DNA from 4 places in the Exiguobacterium sp. UBA3968 genome. Region 4 is predicted to be linked to each of the others. Evidence: predicted binding sites of a transcription regulator. Region 4 holds the regulator's gene; each other region holds the start of a gene.
The links. Region 4 encodes Rex, which represses fermentation and respiration genes when NADH is low (regulators of the CRP and FNR family bind a similar motif). Its sites were predicted from a motif close to TTGTGAAATATTTCACAA; they were not measured.

Region 1 (5,320 bases), on a different contig from region 4:
CGACTCGATCAGTCCGGCACTGCGCTGTACGCGAATTTAGCTGCCCAACGTCTGTTTCATTTGCCAGATATGACGATTGAACATGTTCCTCGTACGATGCGTCATATGTTAGAAATGCTCGAAACGAACGTTGATGAGTATGAGGATGAACAAAGTCGACGCTATGAAATCATTGATATTCCGATTCAAATTGCCGCTACCTCGATGGGACGATTCACGATTTTACATGATGTCACGGAAAGCAAAATTCGTCAAAAGAGAATCGAATACCATGCCTATCATGATGCTTTGACTAATATCGGAAACCGTCGTTCCTTAGAACGAGATTTCTCAAATCGACTCTCCGATAAGAATTATCTTGCCTTAGTCGATTTAGATGGATTTAAGCAAGTCAATGATACGTATGGTCACGAGGCAGGAGATTATGTATTAATTGAAGTTGCGAAGCGATTGAGCGAACATACAAGTTCTTCGGAATCCGTGTATCGCCTCGGTGGAGATGAATTCGCGATCCTTTTACAAGCCGATGATGAACTCTCCTTACGCCGAAAATGTAAATCCTTTTTACAATTTTTAAGACGTCCCTATGTCTACAAAGGACAATCTTTATTCGTTTCCGCAAGCATCGGAGTGACAGCGTGTCATGAGGCCGATCTTGAAACATGTTTAAAGCAAGCCGATCTTGCCATGTATCGCGTGAAACATCGGGATAAGAATGATGTCGCTTTATATCGAGCGGACCCATGAAAAAAACCTAGGACATATGACTTTTTGTAGTCAACGTGTCCTAGGTTTTTTGAGTTATTCTTCTGGTCTTGGTGCAATGTTACCTTCTTCGATATCGAGGAGCAAGTCGATTAATTCCGCACAAAACTCTGGATATTGACGAAGTAACGCGTCTTCTCCCACTTCATCCACGAAGTCCGTCAACAAAGCGAGGACTTCTGGTACTAATGCGCGCGCTACCTTCATGTAGGCAATCGCAAAGCGCCACTTCCCAGAAATATAGAGCAGTTTCCCAATCAACAGATCCCCCGGTTCGACTTCGATCTCAGCCAAATCCGTTTGATACGTCTGTTTCGACATTAAATCAACAACACCATCTGCATCGACTTGAAACAGCGACGGCATCGGGTCAGCTAATCCACGCAAGGCGCGATAGAGACTAGGTGATAGCTCGTCTTTTATCTGCTCGAGAAAACGACCGTGCGGTGTTTTTCCTTGATCATCCGTTTCATAGAAGATCGCCCAGTCAACGAATAAGTCCCGGAACAATTCAGCATCTTTTAAATACCAACGTCCTTCTGTCGCAATCTCTTCAATGAAAGCGACCCAGTCCGTACTGCGTGCTGTTGCTGCTTCCTGATACATTTTCTTCAAGGCTGCATTCATTTCCGCTTCAGAAACCGTCGTCGGAAATGGAATTACTTTTCGATCGTTCTTCATTTCGATCGCCCTTTCCGGTGAGGAGTAGCCGGTCGCTTAATCGTCTGAGGAGCTGTGAATTCACGTTTCGGAATGACTTCTCCGCGGTAAATTTCCATTGGCTCCATCTCGACGCCCATTTGCTTTGCAAGTGTTTTTAAGTGTTTTAAATCTTGATCCGTGACAAGTGCAAGTACCATCCCGTTTGCGTTTCCGCGTCCCGTCCGACCTGAACGGTGTACGAAATCGTCAAGCGACTCCGGTAAATCGTAATGGACGACGTGTGTGACCGCTTCGATATCAAGCCCACGCGCCGCAAGACCTGTCGTGACGAGTAAAGGAAACTCTCCCTTTTTATAAGAACGCAAGGTCTCCATCCGCTCTCGTTTTCCTTTTTCAGCATCTAAAATCCGGTATTTCAGTGAGAATTTACTCAACTCGCCATTCAATGGTCCAAGGAATGAGCGATTGTTGATGAATGTCAGCACTTTTGATCCTTGCATGTTCGCCAGACGACGTAACAATTCCGGTTTCTGACGACGTGAAGTCTCCAAATAACCGAATGTCACTTGTGTGCTGACGGCACGCTCAACACGAATCGTCTCAGGATCATTCGCAAGCGTCCGTCCCCATTCTGCTGTCCGTTCCGGCAATGTCGCTGAGACAAATGCCAGTTGTCGATCGCGTAGCGCACTATTTGCGATTCGCGTCGCCGAGTCACTCATGCCACTTTCATAAATTTGATCCGCTTCATCTAAAACAATCAATTTCACCTTATGCATCTTCAGCTTCTTCGAATCAATCAACTCGACGAGACGTCCCGGTGTTCCGACGATGATTTGCGGCTTTTTCTTCAATCGTTCATATTGTCGCTTTAATTCAACACCACCAATGAATGCACCGGATTTGATACCACTTCCTTGAGCAAATAATTGAATGACTTGATGAATTTGCATGACGAGTTCCCGTGTTGGTGCCGTGATGACGACTTGCACGTGTGGCTCTTCCACTTCAATCTTTTCTAAAGCTGGAATGACATAAGCAAGCGTCTTCCCTGTTCCTGTCGGCGCTTCAGCTAGGACATCTTTTCCTTCGCGCAACAACGGAATCGCTTGTTCTTGAACAGGCATCAACTCTGTAAAGCGCGCCCGTTCCCATGCTTCCTGTAAAAATGGTTTTGTAAAGTTCATAACGATTTCTCCTACTCTCTTAATTCCATCATGCCGTTACGTATTCGACATGATCTCCTGATGCATCACGGTATCCCCGTAATGTCTGTGTATATTCATTTCCTGCGTCGAGCAATCGGATGTGGAACCGGACTTCTTCTTCACCAGCTTCTTCCTTTAAAATCTCGAAGCCTTGGATGACACGATCCTGTAATTCTGCAGCGAGTGCCGGATACACGGCAAGACTCGCATACGTCGCTTTTACGTCCACGGGACGGCGAACAAGCGCAATCCAGTACGATTCATCATAGCCGATAAAGTCTTCATAATCAAAATCATCTTCAAACCGAATCCAGAATCCATCACCTTCAAATTCTGTGATCATCCCAGTTCGCGTCGAACCTTCCGATCCGATTTTCAGCGAGACCCAGTCTCCCGACTGATAATCTCCTTGTTGCGTTAATGACACATACTCCATTTGGCACACCTCCACGTTCTATGTTCCCTTTTTCATTGTCAACGATACGTCCTAAAAACACAAGATACCGTAACGTGACATTCCTCACAGTTTCAACTGTGCTAGTGGATCTTTTTCAAATCAGCTCATACAGTTTCGTGAAACTCTTGATTTACCAGACTTCAACTGTTTTTTAATCTTCACTCTTTCATAAGTACAGAAATAAGGAAAGCCCGTCATATCAACGTTTGTTCACTTGTTAAAATATTCACATGAACGTAAAGGGAATCTCTACCTCCTTTTGTTACACTATTCACATAAGGAACTGATCATTAGCTCAATTTTAAAGGAGTGGTATCCATGTTATTAGAAAAAACGAGTGCCTGGGCAAACTTTACGTCTGGCGAATGGATCAAGACAATCGATGTTGCAGACTTCATCCGGCTCAATCGCACGGAATATACAGGTGATGATCACTTTTTAGTCGATCCGACGCAAGCGACGCAACGGCTTTGGCAACAAATTCTACAGTTGACGAATGAAGAACGACAACGTGGTGGTGTGTATGCCGTCGATGCCAAGACACCATCAACGATTCTCTCGCATGATGCAGGGTATCTGGATCCCTCTCTTGAAAAAATCGTCGGCTTACAGACGGATGAACCGTTCAAACGTTCAATTCATCCGAACGGCGGGATTCGGATGGTGAATGATGCCTTAGCTGCGTATGGCTTTGAAGCAGACGAGACCGTCACGAAAATTTTCAGCGATTACCGAAAAACACACAACCAAGGGGTTTTTGATGCTTATACTCCAGAGATGCGCGCCGCGCGTAAAGCCGGTATCATCACAGGATTACCAGACGCCTATGGACGTGGGCGGATCATTGGCGACTATCGTCGTGTCGCTTTGTACGGAACAGCACGTTTGATTGAAGAACGTAAGCGAGACTTGAAGGCACGTGGCGGCTTCCTCTCTGAATCGATGATCCGCGACCGCGAAGAAATGAATGAACAATTGCGCGCATTAACGGAATTGACCGAGCTTGGAACTCGCTATGGTTTTGATCTCTCCCGCCCTGCAGAAACAGCACAAGAAGCATTCCAGTGGGTCTATCTTGCTTATCTTGCTGCGATCAAAGAACAAAATGGTGCAGCTATGTCACTCGGTCGAGTCTCGACGTTCCTCGATATTTATGTCGAACGTGATCTTGCGACCGGCCGCTTGACGGAAGAAACAGCACAAGAGCTCGTCGATCATTTTGTCATGAAACTTCGGATCGTCAAATTCTTACGAACACCGGACTATAACGATCTCTTCTCTGGCGACCCGACGTGGGTAACGGAATCGATTGGCGGGATGAGTGAAGATGGTCGATCAAATGTCACGAAAAGTTCATTCCGCTTCTTACACACGCTCTCGACACTCGGTCCGGCACCTGAACCGAATCTAACTGTTCTCTGGTCCACTCAGCTTCCACGCGGATTCAAGGAATTCTGCGCGAAGATGTCGATCATATCAAGCTCGATTCAGTATGAGAACGATGATTTGATGTTGCCGGTTTATGGGGATGATTACGGCATCGCTTGTTGTGTCTCCGCGATGCGGATCGGGAAACAGATGCAGTTCTTCGGTGCTCGAGCAAACCTTGCAAAAGCATTACTTTATACAATCAATGGCGGAATGGACGAGAAGCTCAAAATTCAAGTCGCCCCAGCCACACCATTGATGCTCGACGAAGTACTCGATTACGAGACAGTCATGGCGGCTTACGATCGTCAACTCGATTGGCTCGCAGAACTGTACGTCAACACACTGAATGTCATCCACTACATGCATGATAAGTACAGTTACGAACGGATTGAAATGGCTTTACATGATCCGGAAATCTTACGGACGATGGCATGCGGCATCGCTGGTTTATCGGTCGTCGCTGACAGTCTATCCGCTATTCGTTATGCAACAGTCCGCCCGATCCGAGATGCGGATGGGATTGCAGTTGATTTCAAGATCGAAGGTGAGTTTCCAAAGTTCGGGAATAACGATGAACGAGTCGATCAGATGGCGGTTGATCTCGTGACGCTGTTCATGGAGAAAATCCGTAAACATCCAACGTATCGAAATGCGCTCCCGACACAGTCTGTCCTGACGATTACTTCAAACGTCGTCTACGGTAAGAAAACAGGAAATACACCCGATGGACGCCGTGCGGGTGAACCATTTGCACCCGGTGCTAACCCGATGCATGGACGTGATACCCGTGGTGCTA
Region 2 (5,320 bases), on a different contig from region 4:
CTGGCGTCGGACGCCTTGATCACGGATTATTCTTCTGTCATGTTTGATTTTGCGCACTTATCTCGTCCGATTTTATTCTATACGTATGATTTAGAACATTATCGAGATCAGTTGCGTGGATTTTACTTCGATTTTGAGCAGGAGGCACCGGGACCATTGTTGTCGACTGAAACAGCACTGTTTGAAGAGCTGAACCAGTTAGATGATTGGCACACACGGTATGCGTCAGCATTTCGAGCGTTCCAAGAGACGTATTGTCAATGGGATGATGGACAGGCTTCAGAACGGGCGATGAAGACGATCATAAAGAGAATTCACGGATAAAAGGGAGAGCAGAATCATGAAGAAGGTTATTACGTACGGAACATTTGATTTATTACACTGGGGTCATATCAACATCTTAAAACGCGCAAAAGCGATGGGAGACTATCTTATCGTTGCGATTTCAACGGACGAATTCAACCGTTTGAAACATAAGCAGTCCTACCATAATTTCGAGAATCGAAAGATGATTCTTGAAGCCATCCGTTATGTGGATGAAGTCATTCCGGAAAACAGCTGGGATCAAAAAGTAGAAGATGTGAAGAAGCATAACGTCGACCTCTTCGTCATGGGTGATGATTGGAAAGGCGAGTTCGATTTCTTAAAAGAGCATTGTGAAGTCGTTTACCTTAGCCGAACTGAGGGTATTTCTACGAGTCAGATTAAAACGGAATTAGCTTCGAAGTGATTGAAGAGGAGACCACACGACGACGTGCGGTCTTTCTTCGTAGAAGGGCAGGATGAAAGTGGTTAGAGAAGGAATCGTATGGGTCTATTTATTGTTGTTTCGTATTTGTTATGGTGTCTTTCGGTTGTTACCGCTTCGCCCCGTCACTTTATTTTGGATGACATACGGGGATAACGCAAAACCTGTTAATGATCGCTTGGCGCAGGAATTGCCAAATGAGAAACGGTATCTTGTATATGATCACCATTTCATGAAGCAGCCGGATTTATGGAAGTCAGACCGAATGCTTCGCTTTCGTCGATTACGGTTCGTCAGACTCGCATATTTACTTGCGACCTCCCGGACGGTTTTCGTCGATAATTATGTTGCGGAATTCAGTGTTGCTAAAACGCGACGTGGAACACGGCGTATCCAGCTATGGCATGCCGGCGGAACGTTAAAGCAGTTTGGACTAACTTCTTCGAAAAGCCTGTTCGTATCGGAACGGATACGAAATCGGTTCCGACGTGTCTATCAGGAATATGGTGATTTCATCGTGCCGGGGATGCGTTGTGCGACACAATTCATGGCACCGCATGATTTAAAACGATCTCATTTTAAACCGTTCGGCATGCCGCGGACGGATTATTGGTATGATGAGGTTCAGCGGGAACATCGGGCGCTTGATTTAAAAGAACGTTATGTAAAACCCGACCGCCGGATTCTATTGTATGCCCCGACTTACCGCGAATATAAAGGAACGGAAGATCACACGATTCAACAATTTGAACAACTGGCTAAAACAGGCTGGACGATTCTTGTTAAGTTACATCCGACGATCCGAGCGCTTTCGACCTATCGTTCCGCCCATATACATCTTGTGGATGACACGTATCAGATCAATGATTATTTGCTCATCACGGATGTTCTGGTGACCGACTATTCGTCGATTCCATTTGAAAGCTGTCTTCTTGAGGTTCCAACGTTCTTATACACACCGGACATCGATACATATCGACAACTACCAGGACTTGTCGATCAGTATCCAAAACCATTACCGGTGCGACAGACGGAGCAGATTGCACAATTGATGGAGTGGATCGTGTCTGACGCGATACTTGAAGAGTGCCGTCAGCACATGCAAGAATTCCAAACAAGTTGGTATGATCACCCACCAGGTCAAGCAGTTGAACGAATCGTTCATCATTATTACGGAACAGGTATGTAATACTATATCTGACGATTGCTTTAGTTTTAGAAAGCGGTCGTCAGATACTTTTTCAAAAATAATGTGAAACATTGAACAAAGTTTGACAATCTTTTGAAAATCCATTCTTTTGAACTGTGATGTTCTATACTAAAAGCAGAAGAAAAGGAGAGGAGAAATGGATATGCTGACTTGTGGAACGACTGAAGCGAATACATTCATCTTATCACCTGAGACAAGAACGTTACTAGAGAGCTTCATGACGGAAACGACGTTCAAAAAGGATTCCATCGTCTGTTGGGAAGGGGAAATGAACGACAAGTTGTTTTATGTGAAACAAGGAGGCGTCAAACTATCGAAGTTGACGAAAAAAGGCAGTCCATTACTCATGTTCTTATATTTCAAAGGGGATCTATTTGGTGAATTTGATGTAGGAGAAGCTTTTCCGAGTTCATACAGTATCGAGACGATGGAGGATAGTATCATCGGTTTCCTCTCAAAAGAAAAATTAGAGGAACTCATGAGAAAGGATGGTACTTTTGCGCTTGAGATCATGCGGTGGCAAGCATTGATGCGGAAACAGACGGAGACTAAATTGCGCGACTTGCTATTGTTCGGAAAACCGGGTGCGTTAGCTTCGACGTTACTTCGTCTCATCGCGATGGAAGGGGAACAAGTAGGAGAAACCTACCGTCTTGCACAACGTCCATCCGATGGGGAGTTTGGTCAATTGATTGGCGCACCGCGTGAAACGGTCAATCGGATGTTCTCCCAGTGGAAAAAAGAAGGTGTCATTTCGATGACGCCAAAAGAAATCATCATTCATGATGCACAATATCTGCGTGATCTGTGTCATTGTGAAGGATGCCCAGCAGGTGTTTGTCGAATTTAATAGATAGTGTACAAACAATTCAAACGTGAAGCAGAATTTTCTGTCTCATGTATGGATTGTTTTTTTTGTAGATGAGTCGTGCCTCCTTCTCTTGTTCAGATGTGAACTTTTTGTGTGTTTTTAGAAAGAAAAGTGCGGATTCTTCACATTTGAAGTGATATATATCACAGTTTCCGAACTTGCTGAATTCTTACAATAAAGACAAGTTCAAAGCAGGAGAGGAGTAATCACCATGGACCAAAAATCAGAATCAAACCTCAAAGGAACATTTATTGCCGTCCTGATCGTAGCAGGTATCATCATTGGGATGTGGAGCTCAATCTTTCTATTATTCTTATCACGGTAAGGGGGAGTCACAATGCATATTCATCGTCTAGAAAAAATCTGGCTGATTTTTGGAGCAGTGATGCTTGGCGTCTTTTTAACCATCATCGGCGTATCCGCTTTTGCATCCGGAAATCAACCGCCATCCGATGCAACATTGATTGATCCGACGAAAGTTGATCAAACGAAACCATTCGACAAGCCAGGACTAAAAAAAATCGATGACGACCGATACGAAGCGATCATCGTCGCACAAGCGTTCCAATTCACACCAAAAGATATGGTCATTCCCAAAGGGGCAACGGTTGATTTTTTGGTGACATCAAAAGATGTCGTCCATGGCTTTGAAATTGTCAAGACGAATGTCAATATGATGGTCATTCCTGGTCATATCAATTCCATTGAATATACATTCAAGGAAGCTGGCGAGTATTTGGTCGTCTGTAATGAATACTGTGGATCGGGTCATCATATGATGGCAACCAAAATCAAGGTGGTGGAATAAGATGAATGCCATTTCAAAAAAATTAAGACAGTTCGAGATGGAGCGTGGTCTGCCTGCTACCGTCATCGGAATTAAGGAAGCGAAGCTCGCTTTCGCGCATGTTAGTTTTTCACTCGTTGCCTTATTGATTGGTGGTTTATGTGGATTGTTGCAAACGATGGTGCGGACAGGTGTCATTCCAGAAATTGCTGGAGTCGGCTACTATGAGCTTCTCACTGCCCACGGGTTAATGCTTGCGATCGTCTTTACGACATTATTCATATTTGGATTACTTTTTTCATTTTTAGGTCAATCCTTTGGACGTTTCGAAGACTTTCCTCGACGTCTCGGGTGGGTTGGATTCTGGTTCATGATCCTTGGTGTCATCCTCGTCACATGGATGGTACTTGCAGGAGAAGCTTCCGTCCTCTATACATTCTATGCACCACTCAAGGCACATCCAGTATTTTATATTGGACTCGTCATCTTCGTCGTCGGAACGTGGATTGCTTCTGGTGCCATGTTCCGTATGTATGCTGATTATAAACGGGAACACCCTGGCGTTCATCCACCACTTCAAGCATACATGAGTATTATGACTGCCTTATTATGGGTGGTTGCGACACTCGGAGTAGCAGCGACGATTCTCTTTCAGCTCCTTCCCTTATCCCTTGGTTGGACGGATAAGGTCGGAATCGAGCTATCCCGGACGCTATTTTGGTACTTTGGTCATCCACTCGTCTATTTCTGGTTGTTACCTGCCTACATCGTCTGGTATACAGTCATCCCGAAAATCGTTGGTGGAAAGGTTTTTTCCGACGCGTTAGCACGTATGTCATTTTTATTGTTCCTCCTCTTTTCGTTCCCGGTTGGTTTTCACCATCAATTGTTAGAGCCGGGGATTTCTGCTTTTTGGAAGTATGTCCAAGTCGTTTTAACGTTCCTCGTCATCATTCCATCATTGATGACAGCCTTCTCGATGTTTGCGACTTTTGAGTTGGCGGGTCGTCGGAAAGGAGCGACCGGGGTATTTGGTTGGGTGAAAAAAATGCCGTATCGCGATGTACGTTTTCTTGCACCGTTCATCGGGATGTTGTTCTTCATTCCTGCAGGTGCAGGTGGTGTCATCAACGCATCCCATCAACTAAACATCATCGTTCACAATACGTTATGGGTCACAGGACACTTTCATATCACGGTCGGTGCCGCTGTGGCATTGACGTTCTTTGGAACGGCTTACTGGCTTGTCCCGCTCTTACGTGGTCGAACGTTAACAGCGGCAATGAATCGTCTTGGGCTTATTCAAACGGCTGCCTGGACGATCGGAATGCTCTTCATGTCGACAGCAATGCATATCTCAGGTCTACTCGGTAATCCACGACGGACGGGTCCTGCCGCCTACTTCAAAGATTCGATCGTCGCTGACTGGATTCCATATCATGTCGCCATGGCAATTGGTGGGACGATTTTATTCATCTCGATTCTATTGTTCTTGTATGCGATGTTCCAACTTGCATTTCGTACACCAAAAGGAACGGAAGAATTTCCGATTGCTGAAACAGAAGAAGAGGCGATGGCAACGCCACTCTTCTTTGAAAATTGGAAGCTATGGATTTTTGTAACGTTCGCTTTGATTGCGTTTGCGTACACAGTACCGATTTGGCATATGATTGAAAACGCCCCTCCAGGCGCTCCGGGATGGAA
Region 3 (5,320 bases), 1.6 Mb from region 4:
GATGAGTCCCGTCGTTGCAGCAAGAATCATTGATTCCGTCTGCAGTTGAACGATCAATGTCGCAATGACGACGACACCACTTAAGATCAGTTTCGTTTTCGTGATGACCGGGATTTCATAGTCGTCCGGGGCGATATCACGAATTTCATACGTCCGCTCTTTCCGGTACGTATACAGACCAATCAAGAGACCGACGACCATTCCGAGTGCTGGAATCGCCATCGCTTCGATGACAGAAACTCCCGTCGTATCAAGACCATTAGCTTTAAGGTTTTTCAGTAAAATCTGATTCAGATAGATGTCTCCGAATCCGATCGGTAAGAACATGTACGGTGTGACGAGACCGAATGTCATGATGATCGCAATTCGACGTCGGTCCATCTTCAACTGAGAAAAGAGACCAAGAAGCGGCGGAATGATGATCGGAATGAAGGCGATGTGAATCGGTAAAGCATTTTGTGAACTGATTGCGAGTAACAAAATCGCAAACAAGACGAATCCTTTTAATTTCTTGACCGATGCGGCACTTGCGTTACCACGTGAACGTGCAATCAATGCGTGAGCGAGAGCATCCGGTAAACCCGTTTTCGAGAGGGCAACAGCAAACGCACCAAGCATCGCGTAGCTAAGAGCGATTTCTGCCCCATCGCCAAGACCACCAGCAAATGCTTCGGTTGTTTTCGTTAAATCGAGACCGCCGACGAGACCGCCGGCGAACGCACTGATGACCATCGCGAGCACGATGTGGACGCGGAAGATCGCTAAGATGAATAGTAAAAAGACGGCAAACAATACGGCGTTAATCATTCGGTAAAACCACACTTTCTTTTGTTATCACTGCACTATACTAAAGTATCTTACAGCCATGGTGGAACACTGTCAAGGATAAAAGTCTGACCTCGTATTAAATGACTTCACGATAGACTTTCTAGATTTGCATAAAAGTCACGTTTTTTAATACCTAAAAGCATGAGGGGAAAGGCGTATAGATCACTGAAAACGGCTTAGACAAAAAAATGTGCCATCCTTCTCCATTACGAGAAAATGGCACATCATCTTTAATTTAAGACGGAGTAGAATATCCCGAATCTAATTGAGTTTCTTCTATAAAAGCAATCAGCAATCGACGACGTCGAGTTTACCGGTCCCTGGATCGATGACGAGTCCGTGGACATTCGTACCAGGTGGCAGTAAGGGGTGGTTCTTCACGAGACTGACGGAGTGGGCGACACTCTCCTGAACTGACGTAAAGCCACGCAACCATTGATTTAAATCAACACCTGATACTTCAAGCGTGTGAAGAATCTGTTGGTCGATACCTCGATCCTTCATTTCGCTGATCATATGTTTAGGATCAATCGTGCTCATGCCGCAGTCGTGGTGACCGATGACGACGACTTCTTCGGCACCCAGTGCATACAATGCGACGAGAATCGAACGCATGACAGAACCGAATGGGTGCGATAGGATAGCACCGGCATTTTTGATGATCTTCGCATCCCCGTTCTTAAGGCCGAGTGCGTGTGGAAGAAGTTCCGTTAGGCGAGCATCCATACACGTCAGGATGACGACCTTTTTGTCCGGGAACTTATCCGAGACGAACTGCTCATACTGTTTTTCGGCGACGAATCGCTCGTTGAAAGCTAACATTTCCTGTACAACTGACATTTAAGTGTCCTCCTTTAGTGGTAGCTCTTAATATGTACCCCATAATCAGAATACAAGATGATGAAATGGCTATCAAGTCACGAAAATGCGAGTGTGATAAATCGCACACGTCTTCGTACATAGAGCAAAACGATGAAAAAGGAGAATCCGCAATAGATGTAAACGTTACCAAGGGTGTGAGGGAATTCACAGGATGGTCATGCACAAAACAGGAAAAAGGGGTTATGATTGATTTGTGAAGGAAAGCACAAACTATTGAAAAACAGCTTGGCATTCCTGACATAATGGTTGGCAAATCAAACTCAGATTCGTTCCACGACAGGGAGGAAACCACTCATGGCTGTGAAAGAAAAAACAAAATCGACGGTAACGCCGGTCGAACAAGCAATTGGACAAATTGTTGAAAAAGGACAACGTGCATTACAGGAGTTATTGACATTCGATCAAGAAAAAATTGATACGATCGTCCGTGATATGGCACTTGCCGGACTTGAACGGCACGTCGAACTCGCTCGTCTCGCAACAGAAGAGACAGGGCGCGGTGTCTTTGAAGATAAGATGATTAAAAATATATTTGCGACAGAATACATCTACAACAGTCTACGTCATGAAAAAACGGTCGGGATTCTGGAAGAAGATGTCCAAAACGGCATCACCTATATCGCTGAACCGGTCGGTGTCGTCTGTGGTGTCACACCAGTCACCAACCCAACGTCAACGACGATGTTCAAAGCATTGATTGCGATCAAGACACGTAATCCGATCATCTTCGCGTTCCACCCGTCGGCACAACGGTGTTCCGTCGAAGCGGCGAAAACACTTCGCGATGCAGCCATCAAAGCTGGGGCGCCGAAAGACTGCATTCAATGGGTCGAAGAACCATCACTTGAAGCAACGAAAGTCTTGATGAACCATGAAAACATCGCCATGGTCCTTGCGACAGGTGGAGCAGGAATGGTCAAATCAGCATATTCAACAGGTAAACCGGCACTCGGTGTTGGACCAGGGAACGTTCCTTGCTACATTGAACAGTCAGCAAAAGTCAAACGGGCTGTCAGCGATCTCGTTCTCTCAAAAACGTTTGATAATGGGATGATTTGTGCATCTGAACAAGCCGTCATCGTTGACCAAGAAATATATGCAACGGTCCGTGCAGAAATGGAAGCACTCGATTGTTACTTCTGTACATCGGAAGAAAAACAACGTCTCGAATCACTCGTCATTAAAACCGATACATGTGCCGTCAACGCGGACATCGTCGGGAAACCTGCGACATGGATTGCAGAAAAAGCTGGGATCGATGTTCCGGAAACGACGGTCATGCTCGTCGCGGAACTCGAGCACGTTGGAGCAGCAGAACCACTGTCTCATGAAAAACTCAGTCCCGTCCTCGGTGCGTACCGCGTTGCATCTACCGAAGAAGCGTTTACGATTGCTGAACAGATGCTTGAAATCGGGGGTCTCGGTCATACCGCCGTCATTCATACGACGAACGATGATTTGATGACAGCGTTCGGACTCCGCATGAAAGCCTGCCGGATTCTCGTCAACAGCCCATCTGCTCATGGCGGAATCGGTGATCTTTATAACGAGTTGACACCATCACTGACACTCGGTTGCGGATCATACGGGAAAAACTCTGTTTCTGAAAACGTGACAGCGAAACATTTACTCAACGTCAAGAAGGTGGCGAGACGACGCGTGAACATGCAATGGTTCAAGGTACCAGAAAAAATCTACTTCGAAAAGAACTCCGTCCAGTACTTGCGGTCGATGACAGACGTCTCACGCGTCATGATTGTCACCGATCCAACGATGGTACAGTTCGGTTATGCCGATAAAGTGATTCAAAACTTGCCACAGTCCGTCAGTTACCGAATCTTCGACCAAGTCGAACCAGATCCATCGGTGACGACTGTTCAGACAGGTGCCCAAGCCATGCGTGACTTCAAACCCGACTTGATCATCGCTCTTGGTGGTGGGTCAGCGATGGATGCTGCAAAAGGAATGTGGCTCTTCTATGAACAGCCAAACGAAACGTTTTCGAACTTACGTCAAAAATTTCTCGATATCCGCAAACGGGCGTATCAATTCCCAGCACTCGGTCGTCAAGCGAAGTTCGTCGCGATCCCGACGACATCGGGTACGGGTTCAGAAGTGACACCGTTCACCGTCATCACGGATAAAGAGAAAAACGTCAAATACCCGATTGCTGACTATGCCTTGACACCCGACGTCGCGATCGTTGATCCGGAATTCGTCATGACTGTACCGGCTTCGATTACTGCTGATACCGGAATGGACGTCTTGACTCATGCAACAGAAGCATACGTATCGGTTCTTGCGAACGACTACACGGATGGACTGGCACTCAAAGCAATCAAGATGATCTTTGACTACTTGCCACGAGCGTACGAGAACGGATCTGACGCAGAAGCTCGGGAAAAAGTGCACAATGCGTCAACGATGGCAGGGATGGCTTTCGCGAACGCCTTCCTCGGAATCAACCACTCGATCGCGCACAAAATCGGTGGGGAATTCCACACACCACACGGACGGACGAACGCGATCCTGATGCCACACGTCATTCGTTATAATGCGTCACGCCCAACGAAACTGGCAGCATTCCCAAAATACGAATCATTCGTCGCCGATGAACGGTATGCTGACATCGCACGTTACCTCGGTCTTCCGGCAGCAACGACAGAACAAGGGGTCGAATCACTTATTCAAGCAGTTGCCGATCTTGGACAACGTCTCAACATCAAGATGTCATTCAAGGCGCAAGGTATTCAAAAAGCAGACTTTGAGGCAAAACTCGATAAGATGGCAGTCGATGCTTTCGAAGATCAATGTACGACAGCGAATCCAAAGATGCCGCTTGTCGCTGAATTACGGACGATCATGGAACAAGCATACGAAGGCATCTAATAGAGAAAAAAATACTATGGCAAAAGATCGTTCAACCGGCTTCTCACTCTGAGAAGTCGGTTTTTGTTTTGGAAATCGATGGAGACAGTCAGAGAAAAGGTGGGATATAATGGCTGTTGAATGAATTTGATGTTTTTGGTTTCGTTGTAGCAGGAATATTCAAACATCAGACATAAAAAGGAGGAAATGGGATGGAGTCAAGGCAAGAAAGGAAACAACGACGGTTTTCCGTCTGGGACGTCCTGTATGGCGTCCTCATCGGTCTCATCTTTTTCGGTGTCATCTACGGTGTGATGGCATTTTTGACTTCACAAATCACCTCATCCTCAGACTATCAGGATCTCGTGAAGCAGATGCAACAGGCGGATATCACATGGAAAGAAACAGACATCACTGTTTCGTTGATGCTTTTGTTCGTCGGTGGGCTGTCGATCACGATGCCGAGCGCAGTCCGAGAAGGGATCATCAATCAGGTGCTTGATGCAAGTTCTGCCGGCGACGTCTTATCGTTGTTTGGGATTGACTTAAAACAAGTCCTCGCGCCATTGACGTTCGATGTCTCTTACGGCACGTTGCTTTATTCTGTTTTTGGTATCGGATTGATCGTCCTGTTATTTTTAGTGTTACGGATTAAGGCAAGTCGGCTTGGGTGGACGATTCGATCGGTCAGTTTCTTTTTAACGGTCGGGATCATCTGGTTCGTCCTTGCCGGACGCGGAAA
Region 4 (5,320 bases):
CTGTGCTTCTTTGTCGATCGTCTTCGATGCCGTGACTTTTACCGCTTTTGCCTCTTCGGCTTCAAGGCGAGCGATTTCTTCTTGTTCGGCCTTCTTCTCTGTGTAGTACGAATAATCGCCGAGGTATTCTGTCACACCAGCTTCACTCATCTCGATGACGCGTGTCGCGATCCGATCGATGAAGTACCGGTCATGGGAGACGAAGAGTAGCGTACCTTCATAGTCGACGAGAGCGTTCTCAAGGACCATCTTCGAATCAAGATCCAAGTGGTTCGTTGGCTCGTCAAGGATGAGGACGTTAGTCTTCCGGAGTTTCAGTTTTGCGAGCGCGAGACGTCCGCGTTCGCCACCAGACAATTCATGAACGATTTTGAAGACATCGTCGCCGCTGAACAGGAATTGTCCGAGCACAGAACGGACTTCTTGTTCGCGCATCAGTGGCCATTCGTTCCAAATCTCATCGATGACACGGTTCCGGTCATTGAGTTCCGCTTGCTCTTGATCGTAATACCCGATCGAGACGCCGGTGCCGAAACGGAAATCACCGAAGAGAGGACGTAAACGACCGACGAGGACTTTTAAGAGCGTCGACTTCCCGATTCCGTTCGGTCCGACGAGTGCCAGTGATTCACCGCGTTGCAAGCGGAACGTGATGTCTTTTGAGACAGCTTCTTCGTAACCGATTGCCAATTGATTGACTTGAAGAACGTCATTCCCGCTCTGTTTTTCGATTGGGAAGGACAGGACCGTACTGCGTTCATCTCCATCTGGTCGATCGAGCCGGTCGACCTTCTCGAGCCGTTTTCGAACGCTTTGAGCACGCTTTGTCGTCGTCGCCCGAGCGATGTTTCGTTGAATGAAGTCCTGCATCTTTGCGATTTCTTCTTGCTGCTGTTCGAACTGTTTCATTTCTTGATCGTACAATGCCGCTTTTTGCTCGAGGTACTTCGTATAGTTCCCCGTGAACTTACGACAGACATTACGAGAGAGCTCATAGACGACATTGACGACTTGATCGAGGAAGTACCGATCGTGCGAGACGATCAGAACGGCACCACGATAACCACCGAGGTAACTTTCAAGCCAAGCAAGCGTATCGATATCCAGGTGGTTTGTCGGCTCATCGAGAATGAGAAGCTCTGGTGCTTGCAGGAGCATCTTCGCTAAGGCGAGCCGTGTCCGTTGACCCCCGGACAATGTCTGAATCCGGCGCGAGTAATCATCCGGATAAAAGCGCATGCCGTGCAGGACGGAGCGGATATTCGCTTCGAACTGATAACCACCGGCTTCTGAGAAGTCGTGTTGCGCTTGATCATACGTCTTCAAGAGACGATCGTACGCGACCGGGTCGTTCAAAATGTGCTCCATGCCCATCTCGATTTCCATCCGGCGCAGTGTCCGTTCTTGTTCTTGCAGATGTTCAAAGACGGTCAGCATCTCGTTCCAGATCGTCTCATTCGATTCGAGACCACTGTCTTGCGCGAGATAGCCGATTTTGACATCTTTACCTTTCATGATATCGCCCGAGTCATGACTGAGTTCACCAGCGATGATTTTGAGCAAGGTTGATTTACCGGCACCATTTCGACCGACGAGCGCAATTCGGTCGCGCTCCTGTACTTCTAGTTTGATATTTTCTAAAATCGGCTCGACGCCGAATGATTTCGAGAGTTGGTTGACTTGTAAGAGTATCATTTCCATCCATCCTTCCACCTTTTAGTCTATCACGAACAAAAGCGCGAGGTCCTGCGGAATATATTATTTGTGACTCTATGTGAAGTGGTTTACAATCAAGGAGAGTAGAAAGCTTTTTGCAAAGATTTGGGTGCCACGATGGATGTGGCCGAAGGGGGAACTGCAGGATGAATGGACCAGACACAAAAATTCCACAAGCGACAGCAAAACGGTTGCCGCTATATTATCGTTTCATCCAAAGTTTATACAATTCAGGTAAGCTCCGCGTCTCTTCTGCTGAGTTAAGCGAGGCGGTGAAGGTTGATTCAGCAACGATTCGTCGCGACTTTTCCTACTTTGGGGCACTAGGGAAGAAGGGGTATGGATATAACGTTCAACATCTCTTAACGTTTTTCCGGAAAACCTTGAATCAAGATGAGGTGACGAATGTCGCCTTGATCGGGGTCGGTCATCTCGGAACAGCGTTTGCAAATTATAACTTTTTAAAGAATAATAGTACTCGGATAGTCGTTGCGTTTGATGCGGACGAAGAGAAGGTCGGAACAACGACGCATGACGTTCCAATCTATCATGTTTCGGACATGAAAGAACAAATCGAAGCGAATCAGGTCGATGTCGCCATCTTGACGGTTCCATCCCAGTTCGCACAGTCAGTAGCGGATGAGTTAGTCGAGTATGGTGTGACAGGCATTCTGAACTTCACGCCTGCACGGTTGAACGTGCCAGCGAGCGTTCGGGTTCATCACATCGATTTATCGATCGAGTTGCAGTCGTTAGTTTATTTCATGAAGCATTATTCGCAATCAGCTGAAGGAGTGAAATCATAATGGAAAACCTTATCCCGCTCACGCTAGGTATCGGACCTGCGAGTATCGGATTAATCGCTGTCGTCGCGTTGATCATCTTCGGACCGAAGAAGTTACCGGAATTCGGTCGTGCTGCCGGTCAAACATTGAAAGAGTTCAAGAATGCCACGAACGGCATCATGGACGACGATAAAAAGGACGAACCGAAAGAGAAGTGATTGAATCATGACGGTTGATCAAGAACAAAGCATGACGTCGCACCTAGACGAACTGCGTAAGCGGATTGTCTGGTCGCTCCTCATCGTCGTCGTCCTGTTCGCTGTCGCATTTCCGCTCGTCCGACCGCTCGTCCGTTTTCTGCAAGCGGACTTAAAAGAGCTCGGTATCGGATTAAATGCCTTCAACGTCGCCGATCCTTTAATGTTGTATTTGAATCTTGCGTTCATCATCGCGCTGATTTTAGCGTCACCGTTCTGGATGTATCAACTGTGGGCATTCGTCCGACCAGGGCTTTATGAAAAGGAACAAAAAGCAACACTGACATATATTCCAGTCATCTTCTTTCTATTTTTGGCTGGTGTAGCCTTCTCGTATTTCTGGTTGCTTCCTTTCTTGCTCGAAGTCTCAACGGATCTCGGGAAAGAATTGGGGATCGAGCAAGTCATCGGGGTCGAAAACTACTTCAGTTTCTTGATCCGGTTGACGATGCCGTTTGGTCTTCTCTTCCAATTGCCGGTCGTGACGATGTTCCTGACACGTCTTGGTCTTGTGACGCCATATTTCATGCGAAAGAATCGGAAATATGCGTATTTCGCGCTGTTCGTCGTTGCGGCATTGATCGCACCGCCGGACGTGACGTCACACTTGATGATCTCAGTGCCGTTGTTCGTTCTCTATGAAATCAGTATCTTGATTTCTGCGCGGACGTATAAAAAGGTCTTGATCCTCGAGCAACAGGCAGAGCTTGAACGACAGGCGGATTTGATGCGTGAATTGAATAAATGAATCGTGAATTCCTTCCAGCAATTTCGGGAGGAATTCTTTTTTATGAAAGCGTTATGTTTATATTGATAAAGCAGTTAGCGATGCGTATACTAAAGATAATTCATGGGGGCTTAGCTCAGCTGGGAGAGCGTTTGGCTGGCAGCCAAAAGGTCGTCGGTTCGATCCCGATAGTCTCCACCAAGTGCATACGTTCAACTCCTCGAGTGCTCGAGGAGTTTTTTTTATGTTCCCAGTTAAATTCCTTCCAAATATAAAATGTCACCAAAAAGAAATAAATTAAAAAAATAGACAAATATAAATTGTTTATTTCCATTAACTTCATTAAACTAAAAATACAGAATTTTCTTTAAACTGTTTTATTAGTATTACTACTATGGTTTTACAGAAAAGGGGAAACGAACGCATGAAGAAGAAGATTGCACTTATGGCAGCCGTCTTAATGACGTCTTCCAATCTAGTCAGTGCGCAAGGTGCACTGTCCTCGCAAGACAAAGCGACGGGTCAAAAACCGCAGGCGCTCTCACTGAAGAAATCGGGGCAAGAAAAGAACTACAAACAATCGGATAAAGTCCGAGTCGTCATCGAGATGGAACAAAAACCGGCGATTCAAATCGCCCAATCTCAAAACAAGCGGTATAGCACATTGAGTAATGCCGAAAAGGAATCGATCAAGGATCGACTCGTCAGCGTCCAAAAATCAGTCAAGTCAGCTATCGCTAAAAAGGCGATTCCTGTTACATATAAAGAAAGCTTCACAACCGTCATCAACGGATTCAGTGGTGAAGTGAAGTTCGGTGACATCGAAGATATCAAACAACTCGAAGGAGTCAAAAGTGTACATATCGCGCACGAATATGCGCGCCCAACCGTCGATAAAGGTGCCAAGCCAGACATGCTGTACAGCAAGGACATGGTCAATGCGAAGGAAACGTGGCAGGACTATGGCTTCAAAGGGGAAGGAACCGTCGTCGCGGTCATCGATACGGGGATTGATCCATCGCACAAGGACATGGTCTTGAGTCCAGAGACAAAGGTGGATTTAACCTCTTCGAAGGTCGAGAGTGCGAAAGAAACAAAAGGCTTAAAAGGAAAGTACTTCACGGAAAAAGTACCGTACGGCTATAACTATGCCGATCACGACAGCGAAATCCGTGACTTAGGTGCGGGGGCATCGATGCACGGGATGCACGTCGCAGGTACGGTCGGAGCAAACGGGGATGAAGCGAACGGCGGCATTAAAGGGGTCGCTCCAGAAACACAGCTCCTTGCGATGAAGGTCTTCGGTAACGATCCAGGGATGCCATCGACATTTAGTGATATCTACATCAAAGCAATCGATGATGCCATCGCACTTGGAGCGGACGTCATCAACATGAGCCTGGGTTCGACGGCATCGTTCGTCAACGCAGATGATCCGGAGCAACGCGCGATCGTCAACGCGATGAACAACGGTATCTTGTGTGCGATCTCTGCTGGTAACTCGGCGTTTGCAGGTCATGGTGCGGGTAATCCATATACAGCAAACCCGGATATCGGTGTCGTTGGTGCACCAGGATTGACGAGCCAGGCGCTCCAAGTCGCGTCACTCGAAAATACGAAATTGACGCTTGAAGGCATGGCGCTGACGATTGACGGTCAGGATGCCGGTTATTTGGCATACCAAAAACAAGATTCGCCGAATCCGATTGCCGTCTTCGATAAAGAGAAGAAGGATGTCGTGTATGTCGGTGACGGTCAAGCTTCGAACTATGAAGGTAAAGACGTCAAAGGGAAAGTCGTCTTCGTCGTGCGGACAGGTGATTTTAACTACAGCA

Region 1: the regulator Rex is predicted to act here: its motif matches at 3,308-3,325, upstream of pflB (formate C-acetyltransferase).
Region 2: the regulator Rex is predicted to act here: its motif matches at 2,961-2,978, upstream of B3S86_RS14260 (cytochrome C oxidase subunit II).
Region 3: the regulator Rex is predicted to act here: its motif matches at 1,902-1,919, upstream of adhE (bifunctional acetaldehyde-CoA/alcohol dehydrogenase).

The regions. Positions count from the first base shown of each region.
Region 1 is NZ_DGCW01000008.1:51,941-57,260, forward strand. Features, by position in the region: gene B3S86_RS14185 (GGDEF domain-containing protein) at 1-747, shown strand, start outside; gene B3S86_RS14190 (hypothetical protein) at 802-1,446, opposite strand; gene B3S86_RS14195 (DEAD/DEAH box helicase) at 1,443-2,615, opposite strand; gene B3S86_RS14200 (hypothetical protein) at 2,644-3,072, opposite strand; gene pflB (formate C-acetyltransferase) at 3,412-5,320, shown strand, end outside.
Region 2 is NZ_DGCW01000008.1:65,306-70,625, reverse strand. Features, by position in the region: gene B3S86_RS14280 (CDP-glycerol glycerophosphotransferase family protein) at 1-324, shown strand, start outside; gene tagD (glycerol-3-phosphate cytidylyltransferase) at 341-730, shown strand; gene B3S86_RS14270 (CDP-glycerol glycerophosphotransferase family protein) at 783-1,937, shown strand; gene B3S86_RS14265 (Crp/Fnr family transcriptional regulator) at 2,095-2,808, shown strand; gene B3S86_RS14260 (cytochrome C oxidase subunit II) at 3,041-3,154, shown strand; gene B3S86_RS14255 (cytochrome c oxidase subunit II) at 3,167-3,637, shown strand; gene B3S86_RS14250 (b(o/a)3-type cytochrome-c oxidase subunit 1) at 3,639-5,320, shown strand, end outside.
Region 3 is NZ_DGCW01000005.1:540,601-545,920, forward strand. Features, by position in the region: gene B3S86_RS04415 (Na+/H+ antiporter family protein) at 1-804, opposite strand, end outside; gene B3S86_RS04420 (beta-class carbonic anhydrase) at 1,117-1,668, opposite strand; gene adhE (bifunctional acetaldehyde-CoA/alcohol dehydrogenase) at 2,005-4,599, shown strand; gene B3S86_RS04430 (hypothetical protein) at 4,791-5,320, shown strand, end outside.
Region 4 is NZ_DGCW01000005.1:2,108,984-2,114,303, reverse strand. Features, by position in the region: gene B3S86_RS12575 (ATP-binding cassette domain-containing protein) at 1-1,695, opposite strand, end outside; gene B3S86_RS12570 (redox-sensing transcriptional repressor Rex) at 1,863-2,522, shown strand; gene B3S86_RS12565 (twin-arginine translocase TatA/TatE family subunit) at 2,522-2,719, shown strand; gene tatC (twin-arginine translocase subunit TatC) at 2,727-3,506, shown strand; tRNA gene B3S86_RS12555 (tRNA-Ala) at 3,611-3,686, shown strand; gene B3S86_RS12550 (S8 family serine peptidase) at 3,910-5,320, shown strand, end outside.